2 regions of the Streptomyces sp. Y20 genome follow, and region 2 is predicted to be linked to the other one. Evidence: predicted binding sites of a transcription regulator. Region 2 holds the regulator's gene; the other holds the start of a gene.
The links. The regulator HspR, encoded in region 2, represses chaperone genes until heat shock. The targets are predictions, from matches to a motif close to TTGAGNNNNNNNNNCTCAA.
Positions count from the first base shown of each region.

Region 1: lon (endopeptidase La) is a predicted target of HspR. The motif match lies at 1,968-1,986, and genes of this name have one in related genera.

Region 1 is NZ_JBIDDP010000007.1:323,181-329,454, forward strand. Features, by position in the region: gene lon (endopeptidase La) at 1-1,945, opposite strand, end outside; gene ACGFT1_RS20335 (rhomboid-like protein) at 2,061-2,846, opposite strand; gene ACGFT1_RS20340 (spermidine synthase) at 3,039-3,716, shown strand; gene ACGFT1_RS20345 (response regulator transcription factor) at 3,829-4,569, shown strand; gene ACGFT1_RS20350 (ATP-binding protein) at 4,566-5,690, shown strand; gene ACGFT1_RS20355 (multifunctional oxoglutarate decarboxylase/oxoglutarate dehydrogenase thiamine pyrophosphate-binding subunit/dihydrolipoyllysine-residue succinyltransferase subunit) at 5,993-6,274, shown strand, end outside.
Region 2 is NZ_JBIDDP010000003.1:236,160-242,433, forward strand. Features, by position in the region: gene ACGFT1_RS09360 (helix-turn-helix transcriptional regulator) at 1-445, shown strand, start outside; gene ACGFT1_RS09365 (LuxR C-terminal-related transcriptional regulator) at 489-1,532, opposite strand; gene ACGFT1_RS09370 (sugar ABC transporter substrate-binding protein) at 1,763-2,869, opposite strand; gene ACGFT1_RS09375 (heat shock protein transcriptional repressor HspR) at 3,288-3,737, opposite strand; gene dnaJ (molecular chaperone DnaJ) at 3,743-4,915, opposite strand; gene grpE (nucleotide exchange factor GrpE) at 4,949-5,602, opposite strand; gene dnaK (molecular chaperone DnaK) at 5,599-6,274, opposite strand, start outside.

The DNA.
Region 1 (6,274 bases), on a different contig from region 2:
TGAGGGTCAGGCCCGCGCCGCCGGTCTCCGGGTCGGCGAGGGACGCCTCCACGAAGAGCACGTCGCCGCCGGCGCCGGTGACCGCGAGGCCGGTCGCCACGCCGGGCACGGCCGTGCGGCGCTCGGCCGGGTCCTGGGCGGACTCGGGCACGTGGTGGGGGCGGCCGATCAGGCCGCGCAGGTCGCCGTCCGTCACGGTGAACGGCAGTTCCCGCTCGCCCAGCTCGTGCTGTGCGGCGATCTTGCGCAGCAGCCGGGCGATGGACCGCTCCAGGGTCCGCACGCCCGCCTCCCGGGTGTACTCGCCGGCGAGCCTGCGCAGCGCGCTCTCGTCGAGCGTGACCTCGTCCCCGTGCAGGCCGGCCCTCTCCAGCTGGCGCGGGAGCAGGTGGTCGCGTGCGATGACGACCTTCTCGTCCTCGGTGTAGCCGTCCAGCCGGACGATCTCCATACGGTCGGCGAGTGCCTCCGGGATGGCCTCCAGGACGTTGGCGGTGGCGAGGAAGACCACGTCGGACAGGTCCAGCTCGACCTCCAGGTAGTGGTCCCGGAAGGTGTGGTTCTGCGCCGGGTCCAGCACCTCCAGCAGGGCCGCCGCCGGGTCGCCGCGGAAGTCCGAGCCCACCTTGTCGATCTCGTCGAGCAGGACGACCGGGTTCATCGACCCGGCCTCCTTGACGGCCCGCACGATGCGGCCGGGCAGCGCGCCGACGTACGTACGGCGGTGGCCGCGGATCTCGGCCTCGTCGCGGACGCCGCCGAGGGCGACGCGGACGAAGGTGCGTCCCATGGCGTGGGCGACCGACTGGCCGAGGGAGGTCTTGCCGACCCCGGGCGGCCCGACGAGCGCGAGCACGGCACCGCCGCGCCGCCCGCCGATCACGCCGAGTCCCCGGTCACCGCGCCGCTTGCGCACGGCCAGGTACTCGGTGATGCGCTCCTTCACGTCCTCCAGGCCGGCGTGCTCGGCGTCGAGCACGGCCTTGGCGCCCCGGATGTCGTAGGCGTCCTCGGTCCGCTCGTTCCAGGGCATCTCCAGGACGGTGTCCAGCCAGGTGCGGATCCAGGAGCCCTCGGGCGACTGGTCGGAGGCGCGCTCCAGCTTGTCGACCTCCTTCAGGGCGGCCTCGCGGACCTTCTCCGGCAGGTCGGCGGCCTCCACCCGGGCACGGTAGTCGTCGGACTCCTCGGCAGCGTCCTTGCCGTTCCCGCCGTTCAGCTCGCGCAGCTCCTTGCGGACGGCCTCCAGCTGGCGGCGCAGCAGGAACTCGCGCTGCTGCTTGTCGACGCCCTCCTGGACGTCCTTGGCGATGGTCTCGGCCACGTCCTGCTCGGCGAGGTGGTCGCGGAGCTGCTGCGTGGCGAGCCGGAGCCGGGCCACCGGGTCGGCGGTCTCCAGCAGGGCGACCTTCTGGTCGGTCGTCAGGAAGGGTGAGTAGCCGGAGTTGTCGGCCAGCGCGGACACGTCGTCGATGGCCTGGACGCGGTCCACGACCTGCCAGGCGCCGCGCTTCTTCAGCCACGTGGTGGCGAGCGCCTTGTACTCCTTGATCAGTTCGGTGACGTGGCCCGGCAGCGGCTCGGGCACACTCTCCTCGATCCGGGCGCCCTCGACCCACAGGGCCGCGCCCGGGCCGGTGGTGCCGGCGCCGATGCGCACCCGGCTCCGGCCGCGGATCAGGGCCCCGGGGTCACCGTCGGCCAGCCGGCCGACCTGCTCGACCGTGCCGAGGACGCCGGTGCCGGCGTACGTGCCGTCGATGCGCGGGACCAGCAGCACGGTGGGCTTGGCAGGCTCCGGCGCGGCGGCCTGGGCGGCCTCCACGGCGGCCCGCACCTCGGCGTCACTCAGGTCCAGCGGGACGACCATGCCGGGCAGCACGACCTCGTCGTCGAGCGGCAGCAGCGGCAGGTTGAGCGTGAACGCCGGTGACTCAGCAGCCATGATCTCCCCTTCGGCAGTCAACTTGAGCTATGCCGACTCAATGTTCTGGCTGCCCCTGATGTTCCCGATCGGGTGTTCGCCGTGAGCGATCACGGGATCGGTGCAGGTGGGGCCGTTACCGGGCCGGCCGGTGCGGGCGCCGGACGAGCGGCCAGGCGGTCACGCCGATCGCCAGGGCGATGAGGTGCCCCCAGTTGGTCAGGGGGTCCGCGTAGGCGTACAGGTCGCCGAGGAGCGTCCCGGCCACCGGCACCAGCAGGGGCCAGCGCAGCCAGGGGCGGAGCAGTCCGGCCAGCGCGCCGATGCTGGCGGCGACGCCGAAGCTGATGCCGTAGTCGAGGCGGTGCAGGGAGGTCGGTGGCAGGTGGCCGGCCAGGACGGCGAGGCCGACCGGGACCTCGGTGGCGAGGGTGGCCAGGACGTGGCCGGCCAGGAAGACGCCGGCGGCCCGCACCGCGCCCGTGCGCCGTTCCAGCGCGGTGAGCACCAGCAGGAACGCGAGGGCGTACGGCGAGACGATCCCGCCCGCGATCCACAGCGCGCTCGCCGTGAGCACCGGCACGGGCGTGCGTATCAGGTGGGCGACGTCCGTGCTGGAGCCCTGGTGGAGGGCGTGGACCAGGGCGGGGTCGGCCACGGCCGCGACCACGGAGGTGACCGCCAGGACGGTCGCGTACGCGAAGGTGAAGGGAGTGCCGGCCGGGGTGGGCAGCAGGCGCCAGGGCCGTACGGCCCTGCACACGGGGGCCGGGGCGGACGCCGCCGCGGCACCGCGCTGACGGGGCACGCCGTCCAGCAGGCCGGTGGCCGGCGAGGGCGCGGCGGCGGGGCCGCCGGGAAGGGGCGGCCCCGGCCGGGGCGGCGACGCGGCCGTCGCAGGGCCCTTCGCGATCCGTTCCACGGTGCGGCGCTCCTTCCGTCGCGGTCCACCCTTGGGGTCCGGCGTGCCGCTGTCTATGACCGACGCCACCCGGGAGCGGGATTCACAGCAACCTCTCACCCCCCGGCCGCGTCCGTACACGTCTTGCCGGGGCGGCCGTCGTCGTCCGCAATCGCCGTGAAGGCCGGGCCGTGTTGGGCCAGGATGGGGGTCATGACTGCCCTGTACGACTCTCCCGTGGTCCTGGACCGGCGCGACGGCCCGTACGGAGAGGTGGTGCTGCGCAGACACGGCCCACTGCTCCAGATCATCGCCAACGGCTGCTTCCTGATGGACACCTCCGACGGCCGCTCGGAGCGGTTGCTGGTCGACGCCGCCCGCGCCGCGCTGGACGGGCGGCCGGAGCCGGACGTGCTGATCGGGGGGCTGGGCGTGGGGTTCTCGCTCGCACACGCGGCGGCCGGTCCGGGGTGGGGGCGGATCACCGTGGTGGAGCGCGAGCCCGCCGTCATCGGCTGGCACCGGCGGGGGCCGCTGGCGGAGGTGTCCGGCGGCGCGCTCGCCGACCCGCGGACCCGGATCGTGGAAGCGGATCTCGTGGCGTACGTCAATGAGACATCGGACACGTTCGACGCGCTGTGTCTCGACATCGACAACGGGCCCGGCTGGACCGTCACGGAGGACAACGGCAGCCTCTACTCGCCGGCCGGACTGGACGCGTGCGCAAGGGTGTTGAGACCGGGCGGGGTGCTCGCCATATGGTCCGCGCAGCCCTCGCCGGAATTTGAAGGAAGCTTGCGGAATGCCGGGTTCCGGCAGGTGCGTACCGAAGAGGTGCCCGTTGCCCGGGGCGTTCCGGACGCTGTGCACCTCGCCGTCCGACCTGGATAGCGACAGCCCCGGCGGTCCCCGTAATGTGCTGCCCTGACGCAGATCATTCAAGCGTCAAACGCAGACATGGGATCACCCCACGGATTCCGGAAAGCAACAACAGGGGCGGGCGATGGAGCAGACACACACCTCCCAGAGCGGCGCGGCGACGACCACCCCGGGCGCGCAGCGCCGGGTGCTGGTCGTCGAGGACGACGTCACGATCGTCGACGCCATCGCGGCCCGGCTCCGTGCCGAGGGATTTCTGGTGCAGACGGCGGCCGACGGTCCCGCCGCCGTCGACACGGCCGAGGCCTGGCAGCCCGACCTGCTGATCCTCGACATCATGCTGCCCGGCTTCGACGGGCTGGAGGTCTGCCGGCGCGTGCAGGCCCAGCGCCCGGTGCCGGTGCTGATGCTCACCGCGCGGGACGACGAGACCGACATGCTGGTCGGGCTCGGCGTCGGCGCCGACGACTACATGACCAAGCCGTTCTCGATGCGGGAACTGGCGGCACGCGTGCACGTGCTGCTGCGCCGGGTGGAGCGGGCGACGATCGCCGCCGCCACTCCGCGCTCCGGCATCCTGCGCCTCGGCGAGCTGGAGATCGACCACGCGCAGCGCCGGGTCCGGGTGAGGGCGGAGGACGTCCATCTGACGCCGACCGAGTTCGACCTGCTGGTGTGCCTGGCGAACACCCCGCGCGCGGTGCTCTCCCGGGAGCAGCTGCTGGCCGAGGTGTGGGACTGGGCGGACGCCTCCGGCACCCGCACGGTCGACAGCCACATCAAGGCGCTGCGCCGGAAGATCGGCGCCGAGCGGATCCGCACCGTGCACGGTGTGGGCTACGCGCTGGAGACGCCGGCCCCATGAGCGGTGACGGGCGCCGGGCCGCGCACGGGAGCCACCGGCCCTCCGGTGGGAAATCCTGGGGCGGCGTGCGCCCGTTCTCGATCAAGACCAAGCTGGGCGCGCTGGTCGTCATCGCGGTGCTGATCACCACCGGCCTGTCGATCGTCGCCGTGCACACCAAGACGGAGCTGCGCTTCATCACCGTCTTCTCCATGATCGCCACCCTGCTCATCACCCAGTTCGTGGCGCACTCGCTCACCATGCCGCTGGACGAGATGAACACGGTGGCCCGCTCCATCTCGCACGGCGACTACACGCGCCGCGTGAAGGAGAACCGCCGGGACGAACTCGGCGACCTGGCCCAGACGATCAACGTCATGGCCGACGAGCTGGAGGCCCAGGACAGCCAGCGCAAGGAGCTGGTGGCGAACGTCTCGCACGAGCTGCGCACCCCGATCGCGGGCCTGCGCGCGGTCCTGGAGAACATCGTCGACGGCGTCACCGAGCCCGACCAGGAGACGATGCGGACGGCCCTGAAGCAGACCGAGCGGCTCGGCCGGCTGGTGGAGACCCTGCTGGACCTCTCCCGGCTGGACAACGGCGTCGTACCGCTGAAGCTGCGGCGGTTCGAGGTGTGGCCGTACCTCTCGGGCGTGCTCAAGGAGGCCAACATGGTCGCCTCCGCGCGCGCGGGCATCGCCTCCGGCTCCGGCAGCCACACCCGGACGGACGTCCATCTGCACCTCGACGTCTCACCGCCGGAGCTGACCGCGCACGCGGACCCCGAGCGCCTCCACCAGGTCGTCGCCAACCTCATCGACAACGCGGTCAAGCACAGCCCGCCGCACGGCCGCGTGACCGTGAAGGCGCGGCGCGGTGCGCAGCCGGAGTCGCTGGAGCTGGAGATCCTGGACGAGGGTCCCGGCATCCCCCGGTCGGATTGGCACCGGGTGTTCGAGCGGTTCAACCGGGGAGCGGTGACCCGGCCGCACGGGCCGGGCAGCGACGGCGGTACGGGGCTGGGGCTGGCGATCGCCCGCTGGGCCGTGGATCTGCACCGCGGCCGGATCGGTGTGGCCGAATCCGAGCGCGGCTGCCGGATCATCGTCACTCTTCCGGGCCTGACTTCCGCCACGAGTTGACGTAGGGTCCGAACCGGAAGCACAAGATCCACGACGGTCGGCGCCGCTCGGCGCGGCCGCAGCCGTGTGATCGGGACCAGGCCCGCGCCACCCGTCGAACGAAGACGCGCAGGGTCCCGGCCGGTGCACCCTCCCACGTGCGGAACCACGGTTGTTTCCCGCCATTTCAAGCCCCGAAACAAGATTTCCGATGTGACTTACGCGACGATGAACGGGCCCGGCCTGACCTTCACGGTCAGGGAGGCGTAGCCTTTATTCCCGCTGTCCATCACCTTGTGAAGCGGAAGAGGGCGGTTGCCGCCGTGTCGCCACAGTCCCCCAGTAACTCGAGCATCTCAACCGATGACCAAGCCGGGAAGAACCCCGCAGCCGCGTTCGGTCCGAACGAGTGGCTCGTCGACGAGATCTATCAGCAGTACCTCCAGGACCCGAATTCCGTAGACCGCGCCTGGTGGGACTTCTTCGCCGACTACAAGCCGGGCGCTCCTGCGACCCCGGCTCCGGCGGGTACTGCGGCCGCGGGGGCCGCAGAGACCCCCACCCCGGCCCCCCAGGCCGCCGCCCCGGCCGCCCCCGCGGCTCCG
Region 2 (6,274 bases):
GAAGCTGGCCTACGTCGCCCAGCTCACCAACGGCAAGGCGGAGTACCGCACCATCGACGAACTGGTGGAGCGCCTCATCATCTGCGACGAGACCGTCGCCTTCATCCCCACCCGGGACGACCAGCAGGTCGCCCTGGAACTGCGCCACCCCGGCCTCGTCCGCTACCTGATCAAGGTCTTCGAGTTCATGTGGGACCGGGCGGTCCCACTGAGCGCCGGCGCCCCCTACGAGACGGCCGCCGACGGCATCACCAACATCCAGCACTCCATCGCCAAGCTCCTCGTGGAAGGCCACGTGGACGAGGCCATCGCCCGCCGCCTCGGCATGAACGTGCGCACCTGCCGGGCCCACATCGCCAAACTGGCCCAGGCCCTCGGCAGCGGCAGCCGCGCCCAGCTCGGCTACCTCATCGCCCAGTCGGGCATCCTCGACCGGGACCAGTGAGGCCGCCTCCCCCGGTCCCTCCCGCAGGCTCCGTCCACACGCCTCAGCGCGCCCTCGGGGACTCCCGGTCGGACCCGGTGAGGGCGGTGGTCGGGGCGGGGCGCTGAAGGCCGTCCAGGCCCGCCTGGGCGATGCGCACGCCGAGCTGGGTACGGCTCGCCGCGCCCAGCGTCTCCGACAGCCGGGCGATATGGGCCCGGCAGGTGCGCACGCTGATGCCGAGCCGCTCGGCGATCACCGCGTCCTGGTGGCCCTCGGCGAGCAGCGCCGCGATGGACTGCTCGCGGTGCGAGATGCCCTCGATCCCCGTGTCGGGCAGCGGGGCGGTGAGCGGGATCGCCAGCCGCCACAGGCGCTCGAAGACGGTCACGAGATATTCGACCAGGGCCGGGTGGCGCAGCTCCAGCGCCATCGTGCGGTCGGTGTTGGCGGGGATGAAGGCCACCGTGCGGTCGAAGAGGATCAGCCGGTCGATGACCTCGTCCAGGGTGCGGGCCTCGACCGTGTCACCCATCAGCTCCAGGTAGTTGAGCAGGCCCTGGCCGTGCCGGGCCACGTGCGTGTAGAGGTCCCGCATGCGCACGCCCCGGCCGCGCAGGGCCAGCGCCCGGTGCAGGCCCTCGGTCAGCTCGGCCTCGCGCCGGATGCCGCCCGGCTGCACCGTGAGCACCTCGGTGGTGCACGCCTCGGTCGCCTCGTCCATCGCGGCCTGGATGCGGGAGAGCCCGTCCAGTACGCGGATGGCGCTGCCCTCGGCGGACGCCGCCAGGGTCTGGGGCCGCCGGCCCAGGCCCGCGTACCACTCGACGGCGGCCACCGCCGAGCCCACCCGCCGCTGGCTCTCACTGACCTCGTCGTAGACCCCGCGCAGCAGCCGGGTCATGACCTCCTGCGGGGAGGTCGGCACCAGCCAGTCCATGTCGTCGGGATCCGGGTGCAGCAGGGCCAGTTCCAGCAGGCAGGGCACCGGTCCGGCGTCCGTGCGGGGCACCCGTCCCCGGCGTACGGCCCGGGAATACACCCGATCCCCGGCCTCGCACAGCCGGTCGGCACCGTGAGGATGTTCCTCCGTCCCGTGCCCGGCCATCGCCCATTCCACCCCCGGTGTGCTGCCCTTCCGCAGCGCAACTATGCGCGGCGCCGACCGGGTCCGCAACACGGCTCCCCGGACCCCGGCCACCGGAATGCGCCGCTGTGCCCGGGTTGCGACCTGCTCCGCGCCTCACTCCGCGACGAGCCGGGGGTGCGGCCGGCTCTCCGGGCCGTCACCCGGAGCGGTGACGTGCCGGTGAGCCGCACGGCCGGGGGCCGTTGCCGCTACTTCAGACCGATCGCCGCGCAGTTCGCCTTGTACCTGGCGGTGCAGATGTCGCCGACGGTGTAGATGCCGTCGGCGATGACGGTGTCCTTGACCGTCTTCCTGGTCAGCGCGCTCACCTGGACCAGCTTGGACGGGATGCCCTTGGTGGTGGGGCTGTCGACACGGTCCTGGGTGAGGGCGTCGAACTGGATGTCCTTGCCCTGGATCTTGGTGACGGCGATCTGCGCGGCGGCGGCCGCCTCGTCCGGGTAGGACTTGTAGACGCTCATGTACTGCTCACCGCTCACCACCCGCTGGACGCCGTCCAGTTCGGCGTCCTGGCCGGTGATCGGGGGCAGTGCGGTGACGCCGGCCGCCTTCAGGGCCTTGATGACGCCGCCCGCCATGCCGTCGTTGGCGGCGTAGACACCGGCGATGTTGTTCTTGCCGATCTGCGCGATCGCCTTGGCCATGTTGGCCTCGGCGTTCTCCGGCTTCCAGCCGACGGTGTCGAAGCTCTCCGCGATGTCCACCTTGCCGTTCAGCTCGGAGAGCGCGCCCTCCTTGAACTGCTTGGCGTTCGGGTCGGTGAGTGAACCGTTCATCATGACGATCTTGTCGGAGGTGTCGACGCCCGATCCCAGCGCCTCCAGCAGGGTGCGGCCCTGCACCTCGCCGACGAGCTCGTTGTCGAAGGAGACGTACGCGTCGATCGGGCCCTCGGCGAGGCGGTCGTAGGCGATGACCGGGATGCCCGCGTCCTTGGCCTTCTTCACCCCGGGAGCGACGGCGTGCGCGTCCACGGCGTCGAGCAGGATGACGTCGACCTTGTCGTCGATCATGTTCTGGAGCTGCTCGGCCTGACGGGTGGCGCTGGCGTCCGCGTTGGCGTACTCCACCTTGCCCTGCTTCTTGGTGAGTTCGGCCACCTTGTCCTTGATGATGGGGTAGTCGAACTTCTCGTAGCGGGTGTTGGCCTTCTCGGGGAGCAGCAGACCCACGGTGACGTCGTTGCCCTTGGTCGGGCTCGCGCTCGCTCCGTCCCCCGTCGCGTTCAGCACGCCACAGCCGGCGAGCGAGAGGGTCATCGTGGACGCGGCCACGGATATGGCGATACGGCGCATGCGAGGGCTCACTTCAGGTGCGTTTCCGGACGTGGGTGCTGCAATACGACCCAGGTGTCTGAAAAGACAACGCGGAGGGCCCACCCGGCGTCAAGAAGAATCACTTAACGAGTGCGCAACGCCACGCACAGCTGACCCTGTGGAGGTTCCGCGAAATCCCCTTCAACTGCCCTTTACGGACCCTTCATCCAAAGGAAGTTCACGCGTCGGCAAAGTTCCGTACAACCCGCCCGGCCCGCCACGCCCCGTGATCGCGCACCTCCGGGCCGGCCTCGACTCGATCAGGAGAGCGAACAAACTCAGCCAGGTTCACGGCCGTCAGGAGCTGGGGACGCCGGCGCCCGGGGGCACACGGAAGGGGCCGACGGGATCGCTCCCGCCGGCCCCTTCCGGCCCGCTCGGTGCTGCCAGGTGCTGCTCAGTCCTGCTGCTGCCGCTTGGGCCGCCACACCACCAGCGCGCTGGTCTGCTGGACCTCCTGGTACGGCACCAGGTCGCGCCGGTAGGAGGCGTGCACGGCGGCCTCGCGCTGCCGCATGGCCGTCGCCGCGCCGTCCAGCGCCGACTCCAGCTCCGCCACGCGGGACTGGAGCGCGGCGACCTGGTTCTCCAGTTCGATGATGCGCTTGATGCCGGCCAGGTTGACGCCCTCGTCCTGCGACAACTGCTGCACCTGGCGGAGCAGTTCGATGTCACGGGCCGAGTAGCGCCGGCCCCGGCCCGCGGTGCGGTCCGGGGAGACCAGGCCCAGGCGGTCGTACTGGCGCAGCGTCTGCGGGTGGAGTCCGGAGAGCTGGGCAGCCACCGAGATGACGTAGACCGGGGTCTCCTCGGTCAGTTCATAGGGGTTGCGCCGACGGCCGTCCATCACTCTCAAGCTCCCTTCGCGGCCTCGAACAGCTCCGCCCGCGGATCCTCGCCCGCGGTCGCCTCGCGATACGCCTCCAGTGCGTCACGAGCCTTCCCCGACAGGTCCTTCGGGACACTCACCTCGACGGTGACCAACAGGTCCCCGCGGGTGCCGTCCTTGCGGACCGCGCCCTTGCCCCGCGCCCGCATCGTACGACCGTTCGGGATGCCGGGGGGCAGCTTCAGCGTGACCGGCGGGCCGCCCAGGGTCGGGACCCGCACCTCACCGCCGAGAGCCGCCTCCGCGAACGTCACCGGCACGGTGACGGTGAGGTTGTCGCCCTTGCGCCCGAACACCGGGTGCTGGCCGACGTGCACGGCCACGTACAGGTCGCCCGCCGGTCCGCCCCGCTCGCCGGGCGCGCCCTTGCCGCGCAGCCGGATGCGCTGCCCGTCGGTGACGCCCGCCGGGATGCGGACCTGCATCGTCCGGGAGGACTTCGCGCGCCCGCTGCCCTTGCACTCCATGCAGGGGTGCTCCGCGATCAGGCCGCGGCCCTTGCAGTCGGGGCAGGGGTCGGTGAGCGAGAAACCGCCGCCCGAGCCCCGGGCGACCTGCCCGGTGCCGACGCAGGTCGGGCACACGCGCGGTGTGCCGTTCTTGTCGCCGGTGCCCGAACAGGCCTTGCAGGGCGCCTGGGAGGACATCCGCAGGGGCACCGTGGCGCCCTCGATGGCCTCCGCGAAGCTCAGCGTGACCTCGGACTCGACGTCCTGGCCGCGCCGGGGCTGGGTACGGGTGCCCGCGGTGCCGCCGCGGTTGAACAGGCCGCCGAAGACGTCACCTATGCCGCCGCCGAAGCCGCCGGCCTGGGTGGTGCCCCCGCCGCCGAAGAGGTCGCCCAGGTCGAAGTTGAAGGAGCCGCCGGCCGTGCCGGGCCCGGGGCGGAAGCCGCCGTTGCCGAACAGGGCGCGTGCCTCGTCGTACTCCTTGCGCTTCTTGGGGTCACCGAGGATGTCGTTCGCCTCGGAGATCTCCTTGAAGCGCTCCTCCGCCTTGGCGTTCCCCTTGTTGGCGTCCGGGTGGAACTCGCGGGCGAGCTTGCGGTACGCCTTCTTGATCTCGGCCTCGGTGGCGTCCTTGGGGACGCCGAGGACCTTGTAGTAGTCCTTCTCGATGAAGTCCTTGGTGCTCATCCTCGACGTCCCTCCTTCCCCCGGGTCCTCACGTCAGCCCTCGTCCGGGCCACCGCTCTCCTTGTCGTCGGCCGCCGCGGCCTCCTCGGTGTCCTCCGCCTTGCCGGCCTGCGCGCCGGGCTGCGGCTCGGCGACCGCCACCCGCGCGGGGCGGATGGTGCGCTCGCCGATGCGGTACCCCGGCTGGAGGATCGCCACGCAGGTCGTCTCGGTGACGTCCGGCGCGTAGGAGTGCATCAGGGCCTCGTGGATCGTCGGGTCGAAGGGCTCGCCCTCCTTGCCGAACTGCTGGAGGCCCATCTTGGCCGCGACGGTCTCCAGCGACTCGGCCACCGACTTGAAGCCGCCGACCAGTTCGCCGTGTTCCCGCGCGCGGCCGATGTCGTCGAGCACGGGCAGGAGCTCGGTCAGGAGGTTCGCGATGGCGATCTCCTTGACCGCGGCCCGGTCCCGGTCGACGCGGCGGCGGTAGTTCTGGTACTCGGCCTGGAGTCGCTGGAGGTCGGCCGTGCGCTCGCCGAGCGCCGTGCGCACCTGGTCCAGCTGGGCCACCAGGCCCGGATCTGCACTTACGTCCCCGGCCGGGGCCGCCCCCTCATCGGGAGCGGCCTTCGGTTCGGCGTCGTCGGGGGTGGCGCCGGAGGGGACGTCGGGCTTCTCCTCGAAACCCGGGGTCTCCTCCGTCACGCGGCACCGTCCTTGCGCTCGTCGTCCACGATCTCGGCGTCGACGACGTCGTCGTCGGCCTTGGCCTCACCGGCACCGGCGGACGCGCCACCGGCTGCCTGGGCGCCCTGGGCGTCGGCGTACAGCGCCTGGCCCAGCTTCTGCGAGACGGCGGCGACCTTCTCCGTGGCGGAGCGGATCTCGCCGGTGTCCTCGCCCTTGAGGGCTTCCTTCAGCTCGCCGACCGCGGCCTCGACCTCGGTCCTGATCTCACCGGGGACCTTGTCCTCGTTGTCCTTGAGGAACTTCTCGGTCTGGTAGACGAGCTGCTCGCCCTGGTTGCGGGTCTCGGCGGCCTCGCGGCGCTTGTGGTCCTCCTCCGCGTAGCGCTCGGCCTCCTCGCGCATGCGGTCGACCTCGTCCTTCGGGAGCGAGGAGCCGCCGGTGACGGTCATCTTCTGCTCCTTGCCGGTGCCGAGGTCCTTCGCCGTGACGTGCATGATGCCGTTGGCGTCGATGTCGAAGGAGACCTCGATCTGCGGGACGCCGCGCGGCGCCGGCGGCAGACCGGTCAGCTCGAACATGCCGAGCTTCTTGTTGTAGGCCGCGATCTCGCGCTCGCCCTGGTAGACCTGGATCTGCACCGACGGCTGGTTGTCCTCGGCCGTCGTGAAGATCTCCGAGCGCTTGGTC